4 regions of the Mesorhizobium sp. BR1-1-2 genome follow, and region 4 is predicted to be linked to each of the others. Evidence: riboswitches for the same ligand, from Rfam matches in the RefSeq annotation. Region 4 holds a riboswitch; each other region holds the start of a gene.
The links. Region 4 has a riboswitch for cobalamin ahead of bluB (5,6-dimethylbenzimidazole synthase). Riboswitches for the same ligand answer to the same signal wherever they lie in the genome.
Positions count from the first base shown of each region.

Region 1: it holds a riboswitch for cobalamin, as region 4 does, so the genes downstream of both, LB551_RS05765 (ABC transporter ATP-binding protein) here and bluB (5,6-dimethylbenzimidazole synthase) in region 4, are expected to answer to the same signal.
Region 2: it holds a riboswitch for cobalamin, as region 4 does, so the genes downstream of both, LB551_RS16350 (DUF1636 family protein) here and bluB (5,6-dimethylbenzimidazole synthase) in region 4, are expected to answer to the same signal.
Region 3: it holds a riboswitch for cobalamin, as region 4 does, so the genes downstream of both, LB551_RS27005 (aromatic ring-hydroxylating oxygenase subunit alpha) here and bluB (5,6-dimethylbenzimidazole synthase) in region 4, are expected to answer to the same signal.

Region 1 covers NZ_JAIUID010000002.1:495,566-501,383, reverse strand. Annotated here, with positions in the region: gene LB551_RS05780 (sugar phosphate isomerase/epimerase family protein) at 1-537, opposite strand, end outside; gene LB551_RS05775 (Gfo/Idh/MocA family protein) at 540-1,571, opposite strand; gene LB551_RS05770 (LacI family DNA-binding transcriptional regulator) at 1,752-2,777, shown strand; cobalamin riboswitch at 2,840-3,050, shown strand; gene LB551_RS05765 (ABC transporter ATP-binding protein) at 3,306-4,094, shown strand; gene LB551_RS05760 (ABC transporter substrate-binding protein) at 4,141-5,088, shown strand; gene LB551_RS05755 (FecCD family ABC transporter permease) at 5,097-5,818, shown strand, end outside.
Region 2 covers NZ_JAIUID010000006.1:211,663-217,480, reverse strand. Annotated here, with positions in the region: gene LB551_RS16360 (NADH-quinone oxidoreductase subunit A) at 1-212, opposite strand, end outside; gene LB551_RS16355 (winged helix-turn-helix domain-containing protein) at 544-1,743, shown strand; cobalamin riboswitch at 1,773-1,977, shown strand; gene LB551_RS16350 (DUF1636 family protein) at 2,015-2,443, shown strand; gene cobW (cobalamin biosynthesis protein CobW) at 2,446-3,498, shown strand; gene cobN (cobaltochelatase subunit CobN) at 3,515-5,818, shown strand, end outside.
Region 3 covers NZ_JAIUID010000019.1:7,162-12,979, forward strand. Annotated here, with positions in the region: gene LB551_RS26990 (molybdopterin-dependent oxidoreductase) at 1-471, shown strand, start outside; gene LB551_RS26995 (ferredoxin reductase) at 585-1,286, shown strand; gene LB551_RS27000 (hybrid-cluster NAD(P)-dependent oxidoreductase) at 1,410-2,510, opposite strand; gene LB551_RS27005 (aromatic ring-hydroxylating oxygenase subunit alpha) at 2,530-3,777, opposite strand; cobalamin riboswitch at 3,908-4,110, opposite strand; gene LB551_RS27010 (DUF680 domain-containing protein) at 4,591-4,788, shown strand; gene LB551_RS27015 (DUF680 domain-containing protein) at 4,859-5,065, shown strand; gene LB551_RS27020 (DUF680 domain-containing protein) at 5,135-5,341, shown strand; gene LB551_RS27025 (DUF680 domain-containing protein) at 5,413-5,649, shown strand; gene LB551_RS27030 (ABC transporter ATP-binding protein) at 5,746-5,818, opposite strand, start outside.
Region 4 covers NZ_JAIUID010000005.1:315,921-321,738, reverse strand. Annotated here, with positions in the region: gene dxs (1-deoxy-D-xylulose-5-phosphate synthase) at 1-116, opposite strand, end outside; gene LB551_RS14090 (pirin family protein) at 195-1,115, opposite strand; gene LB551_RS14085 (DUF2277 domain-containing protein) at 1,156-1,422, opposite strand; gene LB551_RS14080 (exodeoxyribonuclease VII small subunit) at 1,519-1,770, opposite strand; gene LB551_RS14075 (histone deacetylase family protein) at 1,774-2,700, opposite strand; cobalamin riboswitch at 2,822-3,002, shown strand; gene bluB (5,6-dimethylbenzimidazole synthase) at 3,051-3,803, shown strand; gene LB551_RS14065 (TetR/AcrR family transcriptional regulator) at 3,889-4,494, opposite strand; gene LB551_RS14060 (MFS transporter) at 4,615-5,818, shown strand, end outside.

The sequences.
Region 1 (5,818 bases), on a different contig from region 4:
CAGATTCTCATCCGGCAATTCGTTGAACATCAGTTCCCAGGCGTCCGGATTGTGGGCGATGTTCCAGTCGCCGGCGGCCCAGTTGCCATCCATGGCGCAATTCTCGAAGGCGATGCGCACGCCCTTGTCGGCCGCGCGCCTGGCCAATTCTCCCCAGACTTCGCGGTAGCGCGGCAGGCTGTCTGTCAGCGGCTTGCCGCGGATGCGGCCGGTAAAACCGCTGACCAGATTGGTGCCGAACAGATGCGCGCTGTCGATCACCGTTTCCCAGGCCTTGAGCACGCCGCGGTCGGTGTCGCCGCTCTCGAGTGGATTGCCGAACACGCCGATCGAGCTGACGCTGACATCGGCATCGCCGATGGCGTCGCGGATTTCGCCGGCGAGCCGCCCCAGATCCTTGCCGCCCAGCGTCTGCCAGAAGAAGGGCTGGACGCTCTCGAAACCGAGCGGCAGGATCTGCCTGATATAGGCGGCCGGATCTTCGAGATTGGCCCGCACCATGGTGCCGATCCTGATGTCGAGAAGCGGGTTCGGCATGGTCATCCTTCCTGCCTGGGGATTTCGATCCGGCGCCCGGTCTCGGCGCTTTCGATCGCCGCGAAAACCATGGCCAGGCTCTTGATGTTGTCGGCGCCGCGCGTCTCCGGTTCGGTGCCGGTTTCCACGGCGCGGACGAAATCTTCTATGACGCCGAGATGCCCGCCGATGCGGTCGGCAGGGTCGAGCGGCGGCACCGCTACCGGCACGACCTTGTCGAGCAGGCCTTCGCGTTCCGGCAGCACGGCTTCGGCCTTCAAGTCGTCATGACCATCCCAGGTCAGGCTGCCGCGTTCGCCGACGATGCGCCAACTGCCTTCCCAACTGGTGCGGAAGCCGTCGGCGCACCAGCTGCCGCGATAGGTGAACATCTTGCCCTGGCCGAGTTCGAAGGTGGCGCTTGCCGACGATCCCTGCCTGTACCACGAATTGGCCGGCTCCCATTCCCGGCAATACACTTCGGTCGGCTCGCCATCGACCATGTAGCGGGCGGCGTCGAATGTATGGATTGCCATGTCGAGCAGCAGCACGTGGCGCATGTCTTCGCGGAAACCGCCGAAATGCGGCGCAACGAAAAAATCGGCATGGATGCTGGTCGCAGCGCCGATGGCGCCGGAATCGAGGAAGCGCCGGATGCGCCTGACATTGGCGACATACCGGCGGTTCTGCACGACGGCATGAACACGCCGGGCGCGCTGGGCCGCGCCGATGATGGCGCGCGCATTGTCCGGGCTGTCTGCGAGAGGCTTTTCCGTCAAAAGATGACAACGATGGGCGAAGGCGGAGTTGGCGACGTCGCGGCGGGCGGCGGGCACGACCACGTCGAACACTGCATCGGGTCTGGTCTGGTCGAGAATGGCGTCGAGATCGGTCCCGATCGCGACCCCGGCGAGGTCATATTCGCGGGCCCGCTGGCGCGCCCTGTCGGCGTCGAGGTCGACGAGGCCGACGATCCTGACGGCAGGGGATTGGCGGGCGGCCTCGAGCCAGGTTTTGCTCATGGCTCCGCACCCGACCAGGACGACGTGCATCATCCAGCGCTCCTCCGGCCAACCTCTCCTGGCTGGCACCACGGTAGTCCGTAAATGACTTCCGTAAACGTTTACGATGACACACCCGATGGCGTATATTGTCAATCGGATTTGTACCGTCGGTTCTGAAACGCCTTGGCCGCACGACCGGCTGGTGCTAGCCAGAAGCAGGAGGGGGAGGTCTTGGCATCCAGCATTCACGATCTTGCACGGCATCTGAATATTTCGATCGGCACGGTCTCGCGCGCGCTTAACGGGCGCGCCGACGTCAATGCCGAGACGCGCCAGCGCGTGCTAGACGCGGCGCGGCAACTCAACTATTCGCCGAACCAGTCGGGCAGGAACCTTCGTCGTGGCACCACGCATGCCGTGGCCTTCATGCTCCAGCCGCATCCGGGCGACCAGGAATATGGCGAGCCGTTTTTCATCCCGTTTTTGAGTGGGCTGCAAGCGGCACTGGCCGAACATGGGCTCGACCTGATCATCGTCATGGGCGCGCCGGGCGACTATCAGCAGGAGCGCCTGCGCCGTGTCGTCGAGACACGTCGTGCCGATGCCGTCGTGCTGGCCTGGACGCGGCGCGAGGACGATCGCATCGACTATCTGAGCAAGGCAGGCTTTCCCTTCGCGACGCTCGGCCGAAGCCGGTCCGGCGACGACAACTATCCTTCTCTGGACCTGGATTTCGAGAAGGCGGGCGCCGATGCAGTCGACCGACTGGTCGCGCGCGGCCACCGCCGCATCGCCGCCATCCGGCCGTCGCTTGACCTGAATTTCGGTTATCTGTTTCTGGAGGGCTATGGCAAGGCGCTGCGGCGGCACGGCATCGAAGTCGATCCCGCCCTGATTGTGGATGGTTTCATCAACGAAGCCGGTGGCTACGCGGTGACACCGCAAGTCATGCGGTCGAAGGATCCGCCGACCGCGATCATCTTCAACAACGACTCGATGGCGCTCGGCGGCTGCAAAGCGCTCGCCGAAATGGGGATCAAGCCCGGCCATGATGTCGCGGTGATCGTCATCGTCGACACGCCGCTCTGCCGTTATTTCTCGCCGGCGCTGACCGGCTTTCGTCCGAGCCTGGATCCGATGGGGCGGCGGCTTGGCGAAATCCTGCTCGCCTCGCTCCCGGCTTTCGCCGGCGCGAAAGGGCCAGAGATCATTCGCGAGGTCTGGCCGCTGGAACTGGTGGCACGCGATAGTGATTGACCATGCGAATGTATTGTTATAACAGAACATACATCGACCTTGCCTTGACGCTGCCTGCATCCTAGGCTGCGACTCGTGATGGTCCCCGCGCCGCAAGGCGAGGGGTGAAAAGGGAACATGGTGAGGCCCACCTTTCGGGTCGAAGCCATGGCTGCCCCCGCAACTGTAAGCGGCGAGCAAAATCCGAAAAAGCCACTGGCCGGCAAGGCTGGGAAGGCAGGATGGCGCAACGACCCGCGAGCCAGGAGACCTGCCATCTGCATGAGTTGACCGGACGGGGTGTGCCGGGAGGAGACGCGGGTTCGGTCTTGTCGACCGGTTCAAGCCAGCTTCCTTCCGTCGCCATTTTTGAAAGTGACGGAAGTTGGACGGCGCCATCGATCGCATTCACTGCATTCCCATGCATCGCATCGTCGTGTGCACGCTTTGCCGCGATATCGCCACCGAGGTGAATTCAGGCCAGCGTCCAGCAGGACTGGCAGGCAAGACGCTGGCCCGTATTCCGGCAGGCCCTGCAAGGAATTGCCCATGACCGCGCCGCTTCTCGAGGCCCGCGATCTGGCCGCGGCGGCGGATGGCCTGCATCTGGTGCATCCGGTCAGCCTTTCGGTGGCGGCGGGCGACCGTCTCGCCATCATCGGTCCCAACGGCGCCGGCAAGACGACATTGCTGCGCATGCTGTCGGGCATGCTGCGGCCGAGTTCGGGCGAAGTGAAGCTCACCGCGCGCCGGCTCGACAGGATTTCGACCGCCGAGCGGGCGCTGCACATCGCCGTCGTCGGCCAGACCGATCAACCCGATCCACGACTGGCGGTCATCGACTATGTCGAGCTCGGCCGGGTTCCGCATGCCGGCCGCAGGCACAGGAGCGAGGAACGCGACATTGTCGTCGAGGCGCTGCGCCGGACCGGGCTGTTGCCGCTGCTTGGCCGCACCATCGGCTCGCTGTCGGGCGGCGAGCGCCAGCGCGCCCAGCTTGCCCGCGCCATCGCGCAGGAGCCGAAGATCCTATTCCTCGACGAGCCGACCAACCATCTCGACCCGCGGGCGCGCAGCGAGTTGCTCGAACTGGTGGCAGGCCTCGGCATGACCGTGATCGCGGTGCTGCACGATCTGGCGCTGGTGACGCCTTTCGCCACCAGGGTCGCGGTGATGAGCCATGGCCGCTTGCATGTGCTGGCGCCGCCACGCGAAGCACTCACCCAGCAGCTGATCCGCGAGATCTTCGGTGTCGACGTCTTTAGGTTGCGCCACCCGACGGAGGACCGCGAGCTGACGGTGTTCGAGGTTCCGAACCGTGCCGCGCCATCTTCGTGATCGAAGCCATTTCCGGCAGATCCTGTTCAACAAAGGAGCAATATCCGTGAAACGCCTTGCCGTGTCTCTTGCCTTCTCCCTGCTGGCCTCTACGGCCTTCGCCTTTCCGGTGACGGTCGACAGCTGCGGAAAGCCGCTGACGTTCGACGCGCCGCCCAAGCGTGCCGTCATTCACGATCTCAACATGGCCGAGATGGCCTTCGCCCTGAAGCTGCAGCCGTCGATCGTCGGCCTGACCGGCATCACCGGATGGTACAAGGTCGGCCCCGAATTCAAGGCCGAGCAAGGCTCGATCCCGGAACTGGCGCCCAAATATCCGACGCTGGAAAACCTGGTCGCTGTCGAGCCCGACTTCTTCTTCGCCGGCTGGTACTACGGCATGAAGCCGGGCGGCGAGGTGACGCCCGATACGCTGGCGCAACACGGCATCAAGACACTGGTGCTGACGGAAAGCTGCGTCCATCTCGACAAGAACCGGCCTGCCGCTTCGATGGAGCTGCTCTATGGCGATGTCGAGAAGCTGGGCAAGATCTTCGGCAAGGAGGCCGAGGCGGATAAGCTCGTCTCCGGCTGGAAGGCGCAGCTCGCCGAAATCACGGCCAAGGTCGGCGACCGCAGGGGAACGCGCGTGTTCCTCTATGATTCCGGCGAGGACAAGCCGTTCACATCAGGCAAGTTCGCCATTCCCAACGCCATGATTTCCGCGGCCGGCGGCGACAACATCATGGCCGACATGAACACCAGCTGGGGCAACACGGATTGGGAGACGGTGGCCTCGCGCAATCCGCAATTCCTCATCCTGCTCGACTATCAGGATGGCGGCGGCTACCGGAAGCTGCTCGATTTCCTGAAAGCGCATCCGGCAATGAAGGAGACGGACGCGGTCAAGAACGAACGCTTCGTGGCGCTTCGCTATGCCGAACTGACACCCGGGCCGGCCAACATCGAAGCGATCGGCAAGATCGCCAGGGCGATGCATCCGGAAGCTTTTTGACCGGGAACATGACCTTGCGGCACAAGGCATTCCTATTGGCCATTACGGCGGCCGCGTTGGCAATCGCCGTGCTCGCGCTGCTGTCGATCGCCTATGGCTCGACGATGATCCCGCTGGGCGACGTCGTGGCAGCGCTTGGCCATGCGATCGGATTGAAGGGACATGACGTGTCCGGCCCGGTCGGCAGGATCGTCGTCGACCTCAGGCTGCCGCGCACCATCCTGGCCATCTGTGTCGGCGGCGGCCTGGGCGTGGTCGGCGCGCTGTTGCAGACGGTGACGCGCAACGATCTTGCCGATCCGTTCCTGTTCGGCCTCTCGTCGGGAGCCGCCGCCGGCGCGGTCTCCGTCATCACCGTCTTCGGCGACAGTTTCGGGATCTGGACGCTACCGGTCGCCGCATTCACCGGCGGTATTCTGGCGGCTTGCGTTGTGCTTTTGCTGGTTGCGCGGGTGAGGGGACAAGGCCCCGAACGGCTGATCCTCGCCGGACTTGCGGTCTCCTTCATGTTCACCGCATTGACCAATTACCTGGTCTTTGCCGGTGACCAGCGCGCCGCCCATTCGGTGCTGTTCTGGACGATGGGCGGTCTCGGCCTGGCACGGTGGGACAATATCTGGCTGGGGGCGCTTGGGGCCGGCACGATTGCGGCGTACGGGCTGTGGAATCATCGCCGGCTGGACGCTTTCCTGGCCGGCGAAAATGCCGCCGAAAGTCTTGGCGTGCCGGT
Region 2 (5,818 bases), on a different contig from region 4:
ATGAACAGGATCGACACCAGGTAGAAGCGGATGTCGAACTTCATGCGGGCGTCATCGAACGAGTTGAAACCGCACTCGTAGGCGGAAAGCTTTTCCGGGTCGGGGTTGCGGTAGGCCACCAGGAACGGCGCCACGATAAGCGCAACGCCGACAGCCGCCGCCACTGCGATAAACAGGACGATGGGCAGGTACGAACCGAGAAGTGCGTTCATGCTGCGGCTTTCCGTTGGCGCCAATCCATTTTGATTACAGCACCAGTCCCTATTGCGGAAGCGTGACAGTTTAACCGCTGAACCGTTTTAAGGGGCCTTTGCTGCAACGCGGCGAGGGTTAGCGCAGCGCTTCCGGCGAAGCAAGTCAAACCTTGTTCAAAACGCTGGCCTGGACGGCATAAGGGAAGAAACTGGTCCGATCCGCTCCTGTTTGATTTCCTTCGCTTTTCACTCCACTTTTCTCTCCTGACAGAGTTGCCGCCAAAACCCTGCTAGCATCGCTGGAATCACTGTCCGAACGACGTTCAACAAGCCTCAGAGTCGCATCCGAATGAAGGAAAAGATCTCGCTCGCCATGGCCCGGCGCATCGCGCTCGCCGCCCAAGGGTTCATTGATCCCCGCCCCGCCGGCACGCCCGACCGACGCCACTTCGCCCGTGTGCTCTCGCGTACCGGCCTGCTGCAGATCGATTCCGTCAGCGCTGTGGTGCGCGCTCATTATATGCCGCTCTATTCGCGCCTTGGCCCCTACCCGTTCACCTTGCTCGACAACGCCGCCGTCACGCGCAAGCGCACGGTGTTCGAGTACTGGGCCCACGAGGCCTCGTTCCTGCCGGTCGAGACCTATCCGTTGATGCGTTGGCGCATGCAGCGCGCCGAGCGCGGCGATGAAATGTACCTGGGACTGGCCAAATGGGGGCGCGAGCACGCCGCCTATATAGAAGAGATCTACCGCGAGGTCGCGGAGCGCGGTCCGATAGCCGCGTCCGCGCTCGAAGGCCAGAAAGGATCCGGCGGCTGGTGGGGCTGGAGCCACGCCAAGCATGCCTTCGAATGGCTGTTCTGGGCAGGACGCATCACCACCGCGCACCGCCGTGGCTTCGAACGCTTCTATGATCTGCCCGAGCGCGTGCTGCCGCAGGCAATCCTCGATCTGCCGGTGCCATCAGCGGAGGACGCGCATCGGGAATTGCTGCGGATCTCCGCCCGCGCCCATGGCGTCGCGACAGCAAGCGACCTGCGCGACTATTTCCGCCTGTCGCCGGCCGACATGAAGGGCCGGCTGGAGGAACTGGTTGAAACAGGCGAGTTGGTGCCGGTGCGTGTCGAGGGTTGGAATAAACCGGCTTACCTCCACAAGGAGGTCCGCATTCCCCGCAAAATCGAGGCCCGCGCCCTGCTGGCGCCGTTCGATCCGGTCGTCTTCGAGCGCTCGCGCACGGAGCGGCTGTTCGATTTCCACTACCGCATAGAAATCTACACCCCTGCCGAAAAGCGGCAATACGGCTATTACGTCCTGCCCTTCCTGCTCGGCGACAGGATCGTGGCGCGCGTCGACCTCAAGGCCGACCGGCCGGCCGGCGTGCTACGCGTCCACGCGGCCTATGCCGAGCCGAGCGCGCCGCCTGAGACCGCCGCGCAACTCTTCCAGGAATTGACGCAGATGCAGGGCTGGCTCGGCCTCGAACGGATTGAGGTTACGCCCGCCGGCGACCTTGGGCAGCCGCTCGCCGACATTGCCGTGTCGTAGACGCGCGTTGACACCGCCGCCTGCAAGAGCCTAAATCCCATCCAGACGGTCTCCTCTCGGCAAAGGGAGGAGCCAAGAGGGAATGCGGTGCGAAATCTCGATTTCAAATCCGCGGCTGTCCCCGCAACTGTAAGCGACGAGCCAAGGCCGAAAACCACTGGGACGGTCCCGGGAAGGCGGCACGAAGGCGATGACCCGCGAGCCAGGAGACCTGCCGTCTGAGACATAAGAATCCGATCGCCCGGCGGGTTTTCCGGGCAAGGAGCCCGATTTGGAACGCGACAGCAGTTTCCCGGCTGAAACAGCGGACATTTTGTCTGGCGATAGCGACGCCTTGGCCGGCGTCACTGTTATCGTCTGCGCTTCCTGCCGCGACGAGACCGGTTCCGACGCCCATCCCCGCGCCGGCGAAGCTTTGGCTCAAGATACGCGCCAAGCCGCCTCGGCCGAAAACATCCGCGTCCGCACCGTCGAATGCCTCGGCAACTGCAAGCGCCGCCTCAGTGCGGCGATCCTTCGCGACGGCTGCTGGAGTTATGTCTTCGGCGACCTGAACATCGCCAGTGGCGCCGATCTCGTCACCGGCGCGAAACTTTTCGCCACTTCGACCGACGGCCTTATTCCCTGGCGTGGCCGGCCCGATTCCCTCAAGCGCGGCCTCGTGGCCCGCATTCCACCCCTTGACCTGTTGAAGGACTGATCATGACCGCCGCAGTTTCCGCCGCCACTCTCTCCCGCGTCCCCTGTACCGTCGTCACCGGCTTCCTGGGTGCCGGCAAAACCACGCTGGTCCGCCATCTCCTGGAAAACGCGGGCGGCAAGCGTATCGCCATCATCGTCAACGAATTCGGCGATATCGGCGTCGACGGCGAGATCCTCAAGGGCTGCGGCATCGACACCTGCCCGGAGGAAAACATCGTCGAACTGGCCAATGGCTGCATCTGCTGCACCGTCGCCGACGATTTCGTCCCGGCGCTCGACCAGATCCTGTCGCTGACGCCGAAGGTCGACCACATCCTGATCGAAACCTCAGGCCTGGCTCTGCCCAAGCCGCTGGTCCAGGCATTCCAGTGGCCGACGGTGAAGAGCCGCGTGACGGTCGACGGTGTGATCGCCGTGGTCGACGGTCCGGCATTGGCGGAGGGGCGCGTCGCCAACGACATGGACGCCCTGCGGGCGCAGCGTGCCGAGGATGAGAGCCTCGACCATGACGACCCGGTCGAGGAGGTGTTCGAGGACCAGATCGCCTGCGCCGACCTCATCATCCTGTCGAAGAGCGACCTGATGGATGCCGCAGGTTCGGCTCGCGCCAACGCCATCATTGGCGAACACTCCGCTCGCGCCGTGAAGGTCGTGCCGACGGCTCATGGCAAGGTCGATCCGTCCGTGCTGCTCGGGCTGGGCCTCGCCGTCGAGGACGACATCGAGAACCGCAAGTCCCATCATGACGGCGCCTTCGACCACGAGCATGACGACTTCGACACGTTCATCGTCGACATCCCCTCGATCGCCAACCCGGACGACCTGGCAAAACGCGTCGCGACCGCCGCCGAACAGGAAAACGTGCTGCGGGTGAAGGGTTTCGTCGAGGTCGGAGGCAAGCCGATGCGGCTTTTGCTGCAGGCGGTCGGTCCGCGCGTCAATCATTACTACGACCGCGCCTGGACGGCTGACGACGACCGCCGCTCGCGCCTGGTCGTCATCGGTCTCAAGGGGCTGAACCGCCCGGCGATCGAGCATATCCTCGCCGGCTGACGCAACACCGATCGCGATGCACATCCTCGCCACCACATCCGCCTCGCTCGACGATCTCGCCGAGCCGGTCGATCTGCGGCAGACGCCGGCGGATATGGTGGCGCTGTCCTTCACCGACAGCGACCTAGCCGGACTGGCGGCGGCCTGGAAAGGCGACGCCGATCGGCTGCCCACGATGCGGCTGGCCGCGCTACGCGACCTGCGTCACCCCATGTCCGTCGACCTCTGGATCGACAGCGTCGCCCGTCACGCCAAAGTCATCCTGGTGCGTATTCTCGGCGGTTACGAGTGGTGGCGCTACGGCTGCGACCAGTTGGCCGTGGTTGCCCGCGAGCGCGGCATAAAGCTGGCGCTGCTGCCCGGAGAGAGCCATGACGAGGATATCAGGCTGATCGAAGCCTCGACGCTGCCGCGCGAGGAGTTGGACGCATTGCTGGGCTATTTCCGCGAGGGCGGCCCGGCCAATATGAGCGCGCTGGTGGGCAGGCTGGCGCGGTTGACGGGGTCTGATGCGATAGCAGCCGAGCCGGTAATCGTGCCGAAGGCGGGTTACTACGAGCCGGGTCGCGGCGTCGTCCCCCTCCCGCTCGAGGGAAGGGTTCGGGCGCAGGCCGGGGGTGGGGTCGCCTCTGAAGTGCGCCGACTTAAAGAGGCGCCGAACCCAGTCGCACCGACCCCACCCGGCCCTGCGGGCCACCCTCCCCTCGAGGGGGAGGGAAAGGTCGTGCCCGTCCTCTTCTACCGCTCAATGCTGCTCGCCGCCGATGTCGCGCCGATCGACGCGCTTTTCGATGCGCTACGGCAGCGCGGCATGCTCCCGGTGCCGATCTTCGTCTCCAGCCTGAAAGACCCGGAATCCCTGGCGTTTGTCGAGACCGCGATTGCCCAGCTCAAGCCCGCCGCCATCGTCACGGCGACCGCCTTCGCTTCCGGCGCCGAACCGGGCGTCGAAACCCTGTTCGACCGCGCCGGCGTGCCGGTCTTCCAGGTGATCGTCGCCACCACCCGCCGCGACGTCTGGGAAACGAACCAGCGCGGGCTGGCGCCAGCCGACCTTGCCATGCATGTCGTGCTGCCCGAACTCGACGGTCGCATCCTCGCCGGCGCCATTTCGTTCAAGGGCGAAAGCGAGACCGACCCGGCGCTCGGCCACCGTGCCTTTGCCAACCGGCCGGAGCTCGATCGCGTCGAACAGGTGGCGGACCGGGTCGCGGCCTTCATCAGGCTTCGGGAAACGCCGCGCGCGGAACGCAAATTGGCGATCCTGATTCCGGATTATCCAAGCGCTCCCGGTCGCACCGGCTATGCCGTCGGACTGGATGTGCCGTCCAGCGTGCTGGCGATGCTGCACGACCTTAAGGAACAGGGCTATGCCGTTGAAGGGATTCCCGAGACACCGCGGGAATTGCTGCGGATGCTGGAGCACAGCAATGATGGGCTGGGGCTGGAGGAGTATCTCGACCAGTCGACTGAATTGCCGGCAGCCGCAATCGACGCGGTGGAGGCGGCTTGGGGCAAGGCGAAAAACGAGACAGGTTTGCGCGAGGCGCCCGGCAGGACAGAGGGGGGCGCCTCGCGCAGACGTTCGCTATCAAGCAAAAAGCGCTTCCCCTTCCGCACCGCGACCTTCGGCAACATCACCGTGGCCCTCGCCCCGGATCGCGGCCGCTCGGCCGACCGCCGCGCCGACTATCACGACCCGACGCTGCCGCCGCGCCATGCGTTGCTCGCCTTCGGCCTGTGGCTGCGCAAATCGCTCGGCGTCCATGCGCTCATCCATGTCGGCGCGCATGGCACGCTGGAATGGCTGCCGGGCAAGACGGTTGCGCTTTCGCAAAGCTGCTTCCCCGAGATCGTCACCGGCCCCCTGCCCGTGATCTATCCCTTCATCGTCTCCAATCCTGGCGAGGCGGCGCAGGCGAAGCGGCGGATCGCCGCCGTCACGCTCGGCCATCTGCCGCCGCCGCTGACCGGCGCCGGATTGGACGAGAACCAGCACAGGCTCGAACGGCTGGTCGATGAATACGCCCAGGCCGACGGGCTCGACCGCCGCCGCCGCGACCGTCTGGCCAGGCTGATCGTCGAAACCGCGCAGACGACGGGCCTCGCCGCGGAGGCCGGCGTTGCCCGCACCGACGCGCCGGACGAGGCCCTGCGCCGCATCGATGCCTGGCTCTGCGACCTCAAGGATTTCGCCATCAAGGACGGGCTGCATGTCTACGGCCGCTCGCCCGAGGACGAGACCGACCCTATGCGCCGGCAAAGCGCCAAGACCGAAAAGGCCGCCCTTCTCGACGCGCTCGACGGCCGCCACGTCACG
Region 3 (5,818 bases), on a different contig from region 4:
TTCACGCTGAAGCACGGACCGCGCCCGATCAAGAAGTGGAATTGGGCCGAGTTCAACGCCTTGCCGCTGAGCAAGATGACGCGCGACATCCATTGCGTGACCGCGTGGACCAAGTTCAACACGCCCTGGCAGGGCGTCCTGGTCGACGATATCCTTGCCGATGCCGGCATCGAGCCGCCGACCGCCTTCACCCTGGCGCTGTCCTTCGACGGCTACACCACCAACGTGCCGACAAAGGACCTCACCGCGGGCAAGGCGATGGTGGCGCTGCTTTATGAAGGCAAGCCGATCACGCCGGACCATGGTGGCCCGGCGCGGCTGCTCGTCCCGCATCTCTATTTCTGGAAATCGGCCAAATGGCTGAATGGCCTGCAATTCACCGAACGCGACGAGCCCGGCTTCTGGGAACTGCGCGGCTATCACATCTATGGCGACCCGTGGCGCGAACAGCGCTATACGGACGATCCATGAGCGAGGTGCCATCGGTACAATCACCTGGGCAGACGGAGTCGCCTGGGCAGACGGAGTCGCCTGGGCAGACGGAGTCGCCTGGGCAGACGGGGTCGCCTGGGCAGACAGCCAGGATCGTCCGCGTCGAAAAGCGCACGCCGCGTGTCACCAGCTTTTTCTTCGAGCCGTCGCGGCCGTTTGCCTACCGGGCCGGACAGCATGTCGATGTCAGATTGACCGCGCCCGACGGCTATCAGGCGCGCCGCGCCTATTCCATCGCCTCCGCGCCGGAGGCCGGTCCGGTGATCGAACTGGCGATCGAAAGGCTCGAGGACGGCGAGGTCTCGCCCTTCTTCCACGAGGTCGCCGCGGTGGGCGACGAGATCGAGCTGCGCGGCCCGCTCGGCGGACATTTCATCTGGCCCGATGACGATGAGGGACCGCTCCTGCTGGTCGGCGGCGGCTCCGGCGTCGTGCCGTTGATGTCGATGGTCCGCCATCGCGCCGCGCGACGATCGACAGTGCCCGTCGTCCTCGTCTTTTCGGCGCGCGTGTGGGACGAAGTCATCTTTCGTGACGAATTGATCGGCCTCGACGATCGCGGCAACGGCTTCAACCTTGTGCTGACCCTGACGCGTGAGGCTGCGCGCCGCCCGGCGGATTATTCCCGGCGGGTCGACGTCGCCATGATGGTGCGATCCATGGCGCGGCTGCGCCGGCCGCCCGGCCTCGCCTTTGTCTGCGGCTCCAATGCATTCGTCTCCGCCGCCGCCCAGGCGCTGATCGATGCCGGCGTTCCGGCGGATGTCATCCGGACGGAACGCTACGGCGTCTGAGATGTCCGCCTGGCGCCGCTCCTTGGCTGCGGCTGCCCGCGGGCTGGATTCTCGCCCGTCTCAGCCTTTGCAGCGGCGAGGATCCGAAACCCTCCTGGCAAGAAGAAGCGGCTTCGCCGCCGGTCACGCCTCGATGTCAAGCGCCGAAAGCGGCTTGGAGCAGCAGGCGAGGATGAAGCCATCCTCGATCTCGTGATCGAGGATGCCGCCATTGTGGCTCATCTCGACGTCGCCCGAGACCTTCTTGACCTTGCAGGTTCCGCACAGGCCGAATTCGCACGCGGCGGGGATTCTGACTCCCGAGGCGCGCGCCGTCTGCAGCACCGTCTGGCCGGCGACGCATGCGGCATCGACATCCGAAAGCAAGAACCGGACCGGCGTCGCGGCTTCGACAGGAATGGCCGCGCCGTCTCCAGCCGGCGAGGCGAACGGCGCCGGAATTTCCTCCGTCAGAGGCGCTGCAAAGCTTTCCTGATGGTATTTCGCCATGTCGAAGCCGGCGGCTTCGAGCATGCCGCGCACGGCACGCATGAAGGGGTCGGGGCCGCAGCAGAAGATTTCCCGGTCGCGGAAGTCGGGCGCCAAGAGCGGCAGCCGGATGGCGTCGATGCGGCCCATATGGCCGAACCAACCCTCCCGGCTCGACCGTTCCTCGATCATGAAGCCGAGCGACAGGCCTGGCATGCGGCTGCCGAGCAATTCCAGTTCCTTGCGGAAGATGATCTCTTCGGGCCGGCGCGCGCAATTGACGAAGCCGACATCGGTCCATGGCGCGCAGTCGTTCAGCCAGCGCAGCATAGACATCATCGGCGTCACGCCGGAGCCGGCCGAGATGAACAGATATTTGGCTGCCGGGTGGCTGTGCAGCGAAAAGTCTCCGGCCGGCCCATAGGCCTTGACGTGCGAACCGGGCCTCAAATGGTCGAACATCCAGCGCGTGCCGGTGCTGCCGGCCTGCGCCTTCACCGTCACCGCGATCGAGAACGGCCGCGAGGGCGAAGACGACAGCGTGTAGGTGCGCATCAGCGGCCCATCCGCTATCGGCAGTTCCAGCGTCACGAACTGGCCCGGCTTGTAGCGGAACCAGGTCTGGTTATCGGAGCGGAAGGTGAAGGTCTTTACATCAGGCGCCTCATCGCTCACGCCGATCACTTCCAGCACCTGGAGCCTGTCGTTCCAGGGCGTCATCTGATCGAGATGGCGATAGAGGCCGAGATCCGTCATCGCATTCATCCCTCACCTCTCAAGCAACGCTGCGCAGGGCCGGCCGGCCGCCTTCGGCGAGGCGCGGACCGATGAAACGCGCGTACCAGTCCACGAACTGGATGACGCCGCCTTCGTGCAGTTCGGAATAGGGGCCGGGTTCATAGGCCGGCGACAGGATGCCGAAGGCGTTTTCCTCGACGATGCGGCGGTCTTGGTCGTTGGTCTCGGTCCAGACATGGGTGAGCTCGGCGAGATCGTAGTCGACACCCTCGACCGCGTCCTTGTGAACCAGCCATTTGGTCGTCACCGCGGTCTCGGTGGCGCTGATCGGCAGCACCCGGAAGGTGACTGCGTGGTCGCCGAGGATGTGGTTCCAGGTCGTCGGATAGTGATAGAGCAGCAACGAGCCGATGCGGTCGGTGGCAACGCTGTCGGACAAGTTCTTCTTGACCGCGCGTTTTCCCGTCAGCGTGTAACTGACGGCATCGCGCAGCAGCGGCGCGCGGGTGGCACGGTATTGCCCGGCCGGGTCGATGCGGAATCTGCTCGGCAGGCCGGCGGCCTCGCATTTGGCCCAGTGAGCCAGCATCTCCGGGTCGCTGTCGGCGCCTTGCACGCCGGTCACGGTCGGCGCCTCAGGAAAGGTCTTGCAGAGCTCCGGATGGTTGCCGGCGCAATGATAGCATTCGCGGTTGTTTTCCCAGACCAGCTTCCAATTGCCCTTCTCGACGATGGTGCTCTCGAAGGCGACCTTTGCTTCGCGCAGCCGATGCGGCAGCAAATAGGGTTCGATCATCGTCCGCATCGGCACGAAATCCGCCGGCTCGTCGGCGAGGCAAATGAAGATGTAGCCGCCGACGCTTTCGTAGGCGACCGGCTTCAGGCCGAACTGGCTCTTGTCGAAACCCTCGGCCATCTGCCTGGCGAACAGCAGCCTGCCGTCCAGTTCGTAGGTCCACTGATGGTAGGGGCAGACGAGCTTCGCCGCCGTGCCCTTGTCGGTGTTGCAGACGCGGCTGCCGCGATGGCGGCAAGAATTGTGGAAGGCGTTGATGTTGCCCTTCTGGTCGCGCACCAGCACCACAGGATAGTCGCCGATCTGCACGGTGATGAAGCTGCCGGGCCTGGGCAGTTCGCAATCATGACCGATGAACAGCCAGTCGCGGTACCAGATCAGCTCCATATCGAGCTTGAAGTATTCGGCGTCGGTATAGAAGGGCTGCTCGAGTGAGAAGCCGTCCCTGCGGCCTTGCAGCCGTTTCAGCATGTCGTTGCGCGCATCCATGTCCTGTCCTCGCATTGAAGTCCTGTCCTCGCATTGAAGGACTGAACGGAGGGGAGAGAGGAAGGATCAAGCCGCGCGCCGGCTTGCGCCGGACATGCACCATCCGCCTCTTGACCGCCCGCCGCGATCAGTCGAGTCCAACATCTCAGGCTGGTTTCCGGGCTCTGGAGCTGTCCTTGCGGACTGTCGCGACACCTTCCCAGGCCTTTGCCCAGTGGTCTCCCGTCGCGACCTGAACTCCACCACCGTTGCGGGGGCAGCGCCGGATTCTGACCGGCTTCCCAATTCTCCGCCTCGTCGTCACGTGGCGGCACCCGAGATGGCAGGATCTAACCATGATCGCCGACTTGTCGTCGGCATGAAAACGACATCGCATCAATGCCGCGCGACACGCATTGGAAACGGTGCGGCCGTCGTTGAAGGGGCAGAAAGGCTCGGCTCGCCGCCTCGGAATTCAACTCGTGGCGGAGCCAAAAAAGGTTAACGGTTTCGAAAAGTGACTATTAGCGCCCTCTAAAATCGAACCGAACGGTTCGTTTCTGTTGACGATGCGTGCAGGACGGTGTGAACACTGCGCCTTCGACACAGTTGGTGATCGCACGATCAGTTTACCTAACTATCTGATAGTAAACGGAAAAAAACGAATGTAGAAGGCCCTGGCACAATTTCAAGTGGTGGAAACTTGGTCCACGCGGAAAAACTTCGTGATTGGAAATGGCGGTATGGCTTTCCCACATCGGGGCTGTCCGAACGACGCGATTTCCTCCCAAGACACGCCGCTAGACGGACGGGAAAAATACTGGAGTATCAAAAATGAAAAAGATCATTCTCACTGCCGCCGCCCTTCTGGCTGTTTCCGGCAGCGCCTTCGCTGGTAGCGACCACTATGGTTCGAATGCCCCTGCGGCCACCGCCGTCGACAGCTCGTACACCGCTTCGACCAAGAAGTCGGAACCGGCTGCCCAGACGCCTGTCCAGGGCGCCGATCGCAACCTCTTCGGCAACAACTAATAGCCGATCTCCAGTTGACGGCGGGCTTTTCCGCCGTCCTGGCGAAATTTGAGAATTCAGGAGACTTGAAATGAAGAAGATCGTTCTTGCTGCCGCCGCCGTTCTGGCCGTTTCGGGCAGTGCTTTCGCCAGCAGCGACAACTATGGCTCCAATGGCGCCAACCAGCCTGCCGTCACCTCGGTCGACAACGCGCACACGGCTTCGGTCCAGAAGTCCGCGCCGTCTGCCCAGGCGCCTGTTCAGGGTGCCGACCGCAACCTCTTCGGCAACAACTAACAGCCGATCTCCAGTTGACGGCGGGTCTTCCGCCGTCCTGGCGAAATTCGAAAATTCAGGAGACTTGAAATGAAGAAGATCATCCTTGCCGCCGCCGCCGTTCTGGCTGTTTCGGGCGGCGCTTTCGCCGGCAGCGACAATTATGGCTCCAATGGCGCCAATCAGCCCGCGGCCACGTCGACCGACAGCTCGTACACCGCTTCGACCAGGACGTCGACTCCGGCTGCTCAAGCCCCTGTTCAGGGTGCCGATCGTAACCTCTTCGGCAACAACTAACAGCCGATCCTTCAGCAGCTGGCGGGTAAGCCCGCCACTGCGGTGGAATTTGAGAATTCAGGAGACTTGAAATGAAGAAGATCATCCTTGCCGCCGCCGCCGTTCTGGCCGTTTCCGGCAGCGCTTTGGCCGCCAGCGACAATTACGGCTCCAATGGTGCCAACCAGCCTGCCGTCACCTCGGTCGACAAGTCGCACACGGCTTCGATCCGCGACAGCGGTTCGCCCGTCTACAAGCTGCTCAATTCCTCGGGTGACGTACAGAAGTCCGCCCCTCAGGGCAGTGACCGGAATCTCTTCGGCCACTAACAGCCGAAGCTGATATCAAACAGGAGCGGCGGGCTTTGCTCGCCGCTCCTGTTTTTGCGTGGCCGGCAATTAATTCATGCAATTCATGGCCTGCTCTCAGGCCGCCTTCGCTTCCGTCTCGTGCAGCGCGAAGGATCGCCCATCCGCGTCGAAGATATGAAGGTCTCCG
Region 4 (5,818 bases):
GCCAATTGCGGCAATTCGCTTTCGGAAAGCGTGCGCAGCTCGGCCGGGATGCGGACCTTGTCGAGAAGCGGCGTATGCGGCGTTGCGTTCACGGGTAGGCCCAGGCTTCTGTTCATGCGCGGGATAGGCCGCCGTCAGGCGAAAGTAAATGCCTGTCAAATGATGCGGAAGGCATGGCCCCGTCGTCGATTTCCTCAGCCTTCCGGCAGTGGAATGAACTCTTTCTCATCGCCGGGAACGATGTCGAAGCGGCCGGTCTTCCATTCTTGCTTGGCCTGTTCGATGCGCTCCTTGGAGGACGAGACGAAATTCCACCAGATGTAGCGCTTCGAGCCCAGCGAGGCGCCGCCGAACAGCATGAAATGGGCACCGGCCTGTGAGGATACGACGATCTCGTCGCCGGGCCGGAACACCAGCAGCCGTTCGGCCGGAAACACGTCGCCGGAAATCGAGACCTCGCCTTCCAGCGTGTAGATGGCGCGTTCTTCCGCGTCGGCCGGGATTTTGACGCTGGCGCCCGGCGCCAGCCTGAGGTCGGCGTAGAGCGTCTCGGAATCGGCCCGCACCGGGGAACGCAGCCCCTGGAAATCGCCGATGACGATGCGGCCACTGACGCCTTCCGCGTCGATGTCGGGAAGCCGCGCGACAGCGGTGTTCTCGAACACCGGCGCCACTTCCTCCTTGCCGTCCGGCAGCGCCAGCCATGTCTGCAGGCCCGAGACCGACATCGGCGCGCCGCGCAGTTCTTCCGGCGTGCGCTCCGAATGGACGATGCCGCGGCCGGCGGTCATCAGGTTCACGTCACCCGGCTCGATCACCATTTCGGTGCCGAGCGAATCGCGATGCCTGATCCTGCCATCGAACAGGTAGGTGACCGTCGACAGGCCGATATGGGGATGCGGCCGGACGTCGAGCGCCTGACCGGCGCGCAGGATGGCAGGCCCCATGCGGTCGAAGAAGATGAAGGGACCGACCAGCCGCCTTCTGGCGGTCGGCAAGGCACGGCGAACCTGAAAACCGCCAATGTCCTTCGCGTTCGGAATGACCATCAATTCGATCTGGTCGCTGGCAAAGGCGTCGCCTATTTCGGGGTCCTTCCCGGGGAAGAAGCTCATGAACTCTCCTTGTCAGCGGCCGATGGCTGCTTTGGGCAGATCAGGCAAAGCGGATCGCCGCCTTCGCCCGCAGCTTGGCCGCAACCTCCTCGCGATTGCGCGGATGCTGGTTGGTTTCAAGCGAATCGAGAAGCTCGCGCGCCGACGCCGCGATGGCCTCGACGGCATGGTCGAAGGCGTGCTGGTTCTGCTTCGAGGGCCGCGTCGTTCCGCTCAGCTTGCGGACGAACTGAAGGGCAGCATCGCGCACCTCGTCATCGGTTGCCGGCGGATCAAAATTGAACAGGGTCTTGATGTTTCTGCACATCGCTTCCGTATCTCCTCTTGTCCTGAAGCCGTTTCAATCGGGATGCGTTCTATCCTCAATCATGATCGTGTCAAAAACCGGTAACGGCCGCGTGCCTCAATCCGCGTCCAGCGGCTCCGTCCCGGCCGGCTTGCCGTCGCGCGACAGCCTGATCTTCTCCACCTTGTCCTCGGCCGCCTTGAGCAGCCGGTCGCAATGCACCTTCAGCGCCTCCCCGCGCTCGTAGATCCTGATCGACTGGTCGAGCGGCACATCGCCACGCTCCAGATCATCGACGATCTTCTCCAGCGCGTCGAGAGCCTGTTCGAAGCTCATCGCCTTGACGTCTTCGTTGGTTTCACCAGCCATCATTCATCCTTTCATCAGTCGCCCGACATGGGCGGCGACCGAAAATGCCAATCCTTGCAGATCGTAGCCGCCCTCGAGCAGGCTGACGAGCCGGTTGCCGCTGTGGCGCGCCGCGCGCTGCATGAGCTGGCCGGTCGCCCAGTCGAAATCATCCTCGGTCAGGTTGATCTCAGCCAGCGGGTCGCGATGATGCGCGTCGAAACCGGCCGAAATGATGATCAGGTCGGGTGCAAAATTGTCGAGCGAGGGCAGCACGCGCGACAGGAAGGCATCGCGGAACGCCTCGCTGCCGGTTTGCGGCGCAAGCGGCGCGTTGACGATGTTGCCGGCGCCGGTTTCGTTCTTTGCTCCGGTGCCGGGGTAGAGCGGCATCTGGTGGGTCGAGCAGTAAAGCACGGACGGATCGTCCCAGAAAATATCCTGCGTGCCGTTGCCGTGATGCACGTCCCAGTCGACGATGGCGACACGTTCGATGTCGTGTTTGCGCTGTGCATAACGTGCGGCGATGGCCGCCGTGTTGAACAGGCAGAAGCCCATCGCCGTCGCTTTCTCCGCATGATGGCCGGGCGGCCGGGCGGCGACGAAAACGTTGTCTGCCCTGCCGGCAAAGACGTCGTCGACGGCGGCGTTGGCGGCGCCGATCGCGGTGATCGCCGCTTGCCAGCTCTTCGGGCTGGCCGTTGTGTCGGCATCGATGCGGGCGATGCCCGTCTCGGGAATGGCGGCGCGCACCCGCTCGACGAAGTCCTCGGGATGCGCATAGAGAATGGTGGCCTCGTCGCCTTCCGGCGCCTCGAGGCGGTCGAGCGCGGCAAAAGCCTCCTCGTCGAGCACGCGCTCGATGGCGCGCAAGCGGTCCGGCCGCTCCGGATGGCCGGGGGGCGTGATGTGCTCGAGGAAGATCGGATGGGTGTAGAGACGAGTGGCCATGCTCCCTATCTAGTGCCCCGGAGCGGCGATAGCCATGCGTTGCGGCCTGATGGCTGGGGAAAATCGCGCCTGCGTCCATTCGCGTCGCCGCGGGGATTGGCGGCGCGGAGGCTTCGTCGTAAAGTCCCGGCCGCTGCCTGGTGCCCGCTGCGAGCGGGAGAATCGGGAACACGGTTTGATCCCGTGGCGTGCCCAACGCTGTAAGGGGGACCGCGCCGGTAAATGCCACTGTCGATGACGGGAAGGCGCCGGACGCGGGTTGATCCCGAGCCAGAAGACCGGCCTGGCAGGCATCGTCATCCGCATGGTCAGGCGGACGGCAGTTGATTGCAATCGCAAGGGGACAAGCGATGCCGGACGATATGACCATCCCCGTGGGTGACGGATTCGACCAGATGGCGCGCGATGCGGTCTACCGCGCCATGTTCACGCGGCGCGATGTCCGCAGCCATTTTACATCAGAGGCCGTCGATGACGAGGTGCTGGCACGGCTGCTGCTTGCCGCCCATCACGCGCCATCGGTCGGCTTCATGCAGCCATGGAATTTCATCGTCATTCGTGGCACCGAACGACGGGAAAAGGTGCGCGACCTGTTCCTGGCGGCGCGCGAGCAGGAATTGCCCGCCATCGAGGAAGAGCGGCGGGCGCTCTACCGCAAGCTCAAGCTGGAAGGCATCTGCGAAAGCGCGTTCAATATCTGCATCACCTGCGACCGCCGACGCTCACAGGGCTCGCCGCTGGGACGCTGGCACAATCCCGAGATGGATCTCTACAGCACGGTCTGCGCGGTGCAGAATTTCTGGCTGGCGGCGCGCGCCGAAGGCGTCGGCGTCGGCTGGGTCAGCATTATCGAGGCGCAGGCGTTGAAAGACCTCCTGTCGATTCCCGAGCATGTGACGCCGGTGGCCTATCTCTGTGTCGGCCGCGTCTCCGAGTTCGCGCCGAAACCGGACCTCGAAACACATGGCTGGGGTCGACGGTTGCCGCTGCCCGAGCTGATCATGAGCGAGACGTTTTGCGGACAGGGCGAAGTGCCGCTCAAGTCAACGATCGCCCGCCTCAAGGCGGCAACACGCGAAAAACCTGGCAAACCCTTGATTTGATTGCCGCTACGGCATGCTCAGCGCTGCCGGCGGCCTGCGCCTTGTGCTGAGCATCTGAACCTGGAAGCACCTCGGCTATCCGCCTTCAGGCGGCTGTGGCACCCTTCCTCAACAATCCTTCGAGCAGTTGCTTGAATGCCGCCACCACGGTCTTTGATGTCGCTTCCGGGTCGTTCGAATTGGCGATCCGCTGCGCCGCCTGACTGCTCGCCCCGTTGATCAGCCGTGCCGCGGTCTCGGGGTCGACGCCCGAGACGACCACCCCGTCGCCCTGCAGCGTCGTCAGGTGATCGGTCATCGACGCGACGCAGGCATTGGCGTTCGGCCATTGCGCGGGATCCCCCAGCACGGCCGGACCGTCCCGGAACATGATTCGCTGGATTTCCGGCTCCAGCGCCATTTCGATGTAGCTCGTGCATTCGTCGACGAAGCTTTGCCAGCGGGTCGGTGCTTTCGCTGCAACCTCATTCACCCGTGCCGCCATCTCGGCGTCGATTTCGGCGATGACCGCCTGCAAGAGCCCCTTTTTGTCGCCGAAATGATGATAGAGCGCACCGCGCGTCAGTCCCGCCGATGCGGTGAAATCGTCCATCGACGCTTCGGCATAACCGATCGTTCCGAACGCATGCCGGGCTGCGGCAATCAATTTGGCGCGCGTTTCGGCGATCATTTCCTTGCGGGGCTTGTGCATCTCTTCTGGCCTTACCCACATACGTTCCGTATGCCAATTGACATACGCAACGTATGATCTATTTAGTGTTCATACGCATCGTATGTAATTTCCGAATCGCCTTTTGTCGAGGAACGGACCATGCAGAACCCCTATTCCGAGATTTTTCGAGCCCCTGGTGCCAAGGGCTTTGCCGCTGCAGGCTTCATGGCGCGCCTGCCGATCGCCATGGCGCCGATCGGCATCGTGGCGATGCTGTCGCAGACGCGCGGCGAATACTGGCTGGCGGGCGCCGTCTCGGCGACGTTCGCGCTGGCCAACGCTTTCCTGGCGCCGCAGATCTCCAGGCTGGTCGACCGCCTCGGCCAGACACGGATCGTCGTACCCACCACCATCATCTCCGTGCTGGCATTCCTGCTGCTGATTGCGTCGGCCAATCAGGATTGGCCGGTATGGACATTGTTCGTGTCGGCGCTGCTGGCCGCGGCCATGCCCAGCATGCCGGCAATGGTGCGCGCGCGCTGGACCGAGCTTTTTCGCGGCCGGCCGGAGATGAACACTGCCTTCGCGTTCGAATCGGCGGCCGACGAGCTGGTCTATATCGCCGGTGCGTCGCTGTCGGTGGGCCTCAGTGCAGCGCTGTTTCCGGAAGCAGGCATGCTGGCGAGCACTTTGTTTCTCGCCTTGGGCTCGATAGCTTTCATCCTGCAGCGATCGACCGAGCCAAGAGTGCGGCCGGTGGACCGTGGTTCGGCCGGCTCGGCGATCCGCCTGCGTCCTGTGCAGATCATCACCTTCGCCCTGATCTTCATCGGCGCGACCTTCGCGACGACGGAAGTAAGCACCGTGGCGATCACCAAGGAGTTCGGCCAAGCCGGTGCCGCAAGCCTGGTGATCGGGGTCTATGCGCTGGGATCCTTCGTGCTGGGCATCCTGGTCGGCGCGCTCAACCTGAAGGCGCCATTGCAGCGCCAGCTGGCAGTCGCGGTCAGCATCATCGCGGTCAGCACGCTTTTGCCGCTCACCGCCGACAGCGTGCCGCTGCTGGCGCTGACCGTCTTCATCAGCGGCGTGGCGATCTCGCCGACCTTCATCACGGCGTTCGGCCTGATCGAACGGCATGTGCCGGAAGCGATGCTGACCGAGGGCATCACTTGGGTAACCACCGGGATTGGCATCGGCATGGCGCTGGGCTCTTTCGCCGCCGGCGCGGTGGTGGATGCGTTCGGGGCCCAGAACGGGTTCTGGGTCTCGGTGGTCGCGGGCGGCATCGCCCTGCTCACGGTGCTGCTCGGCCAACGCAGCCTTGCCACTCACAAATGCGAGCTGGATGGGTGTGAAGCGG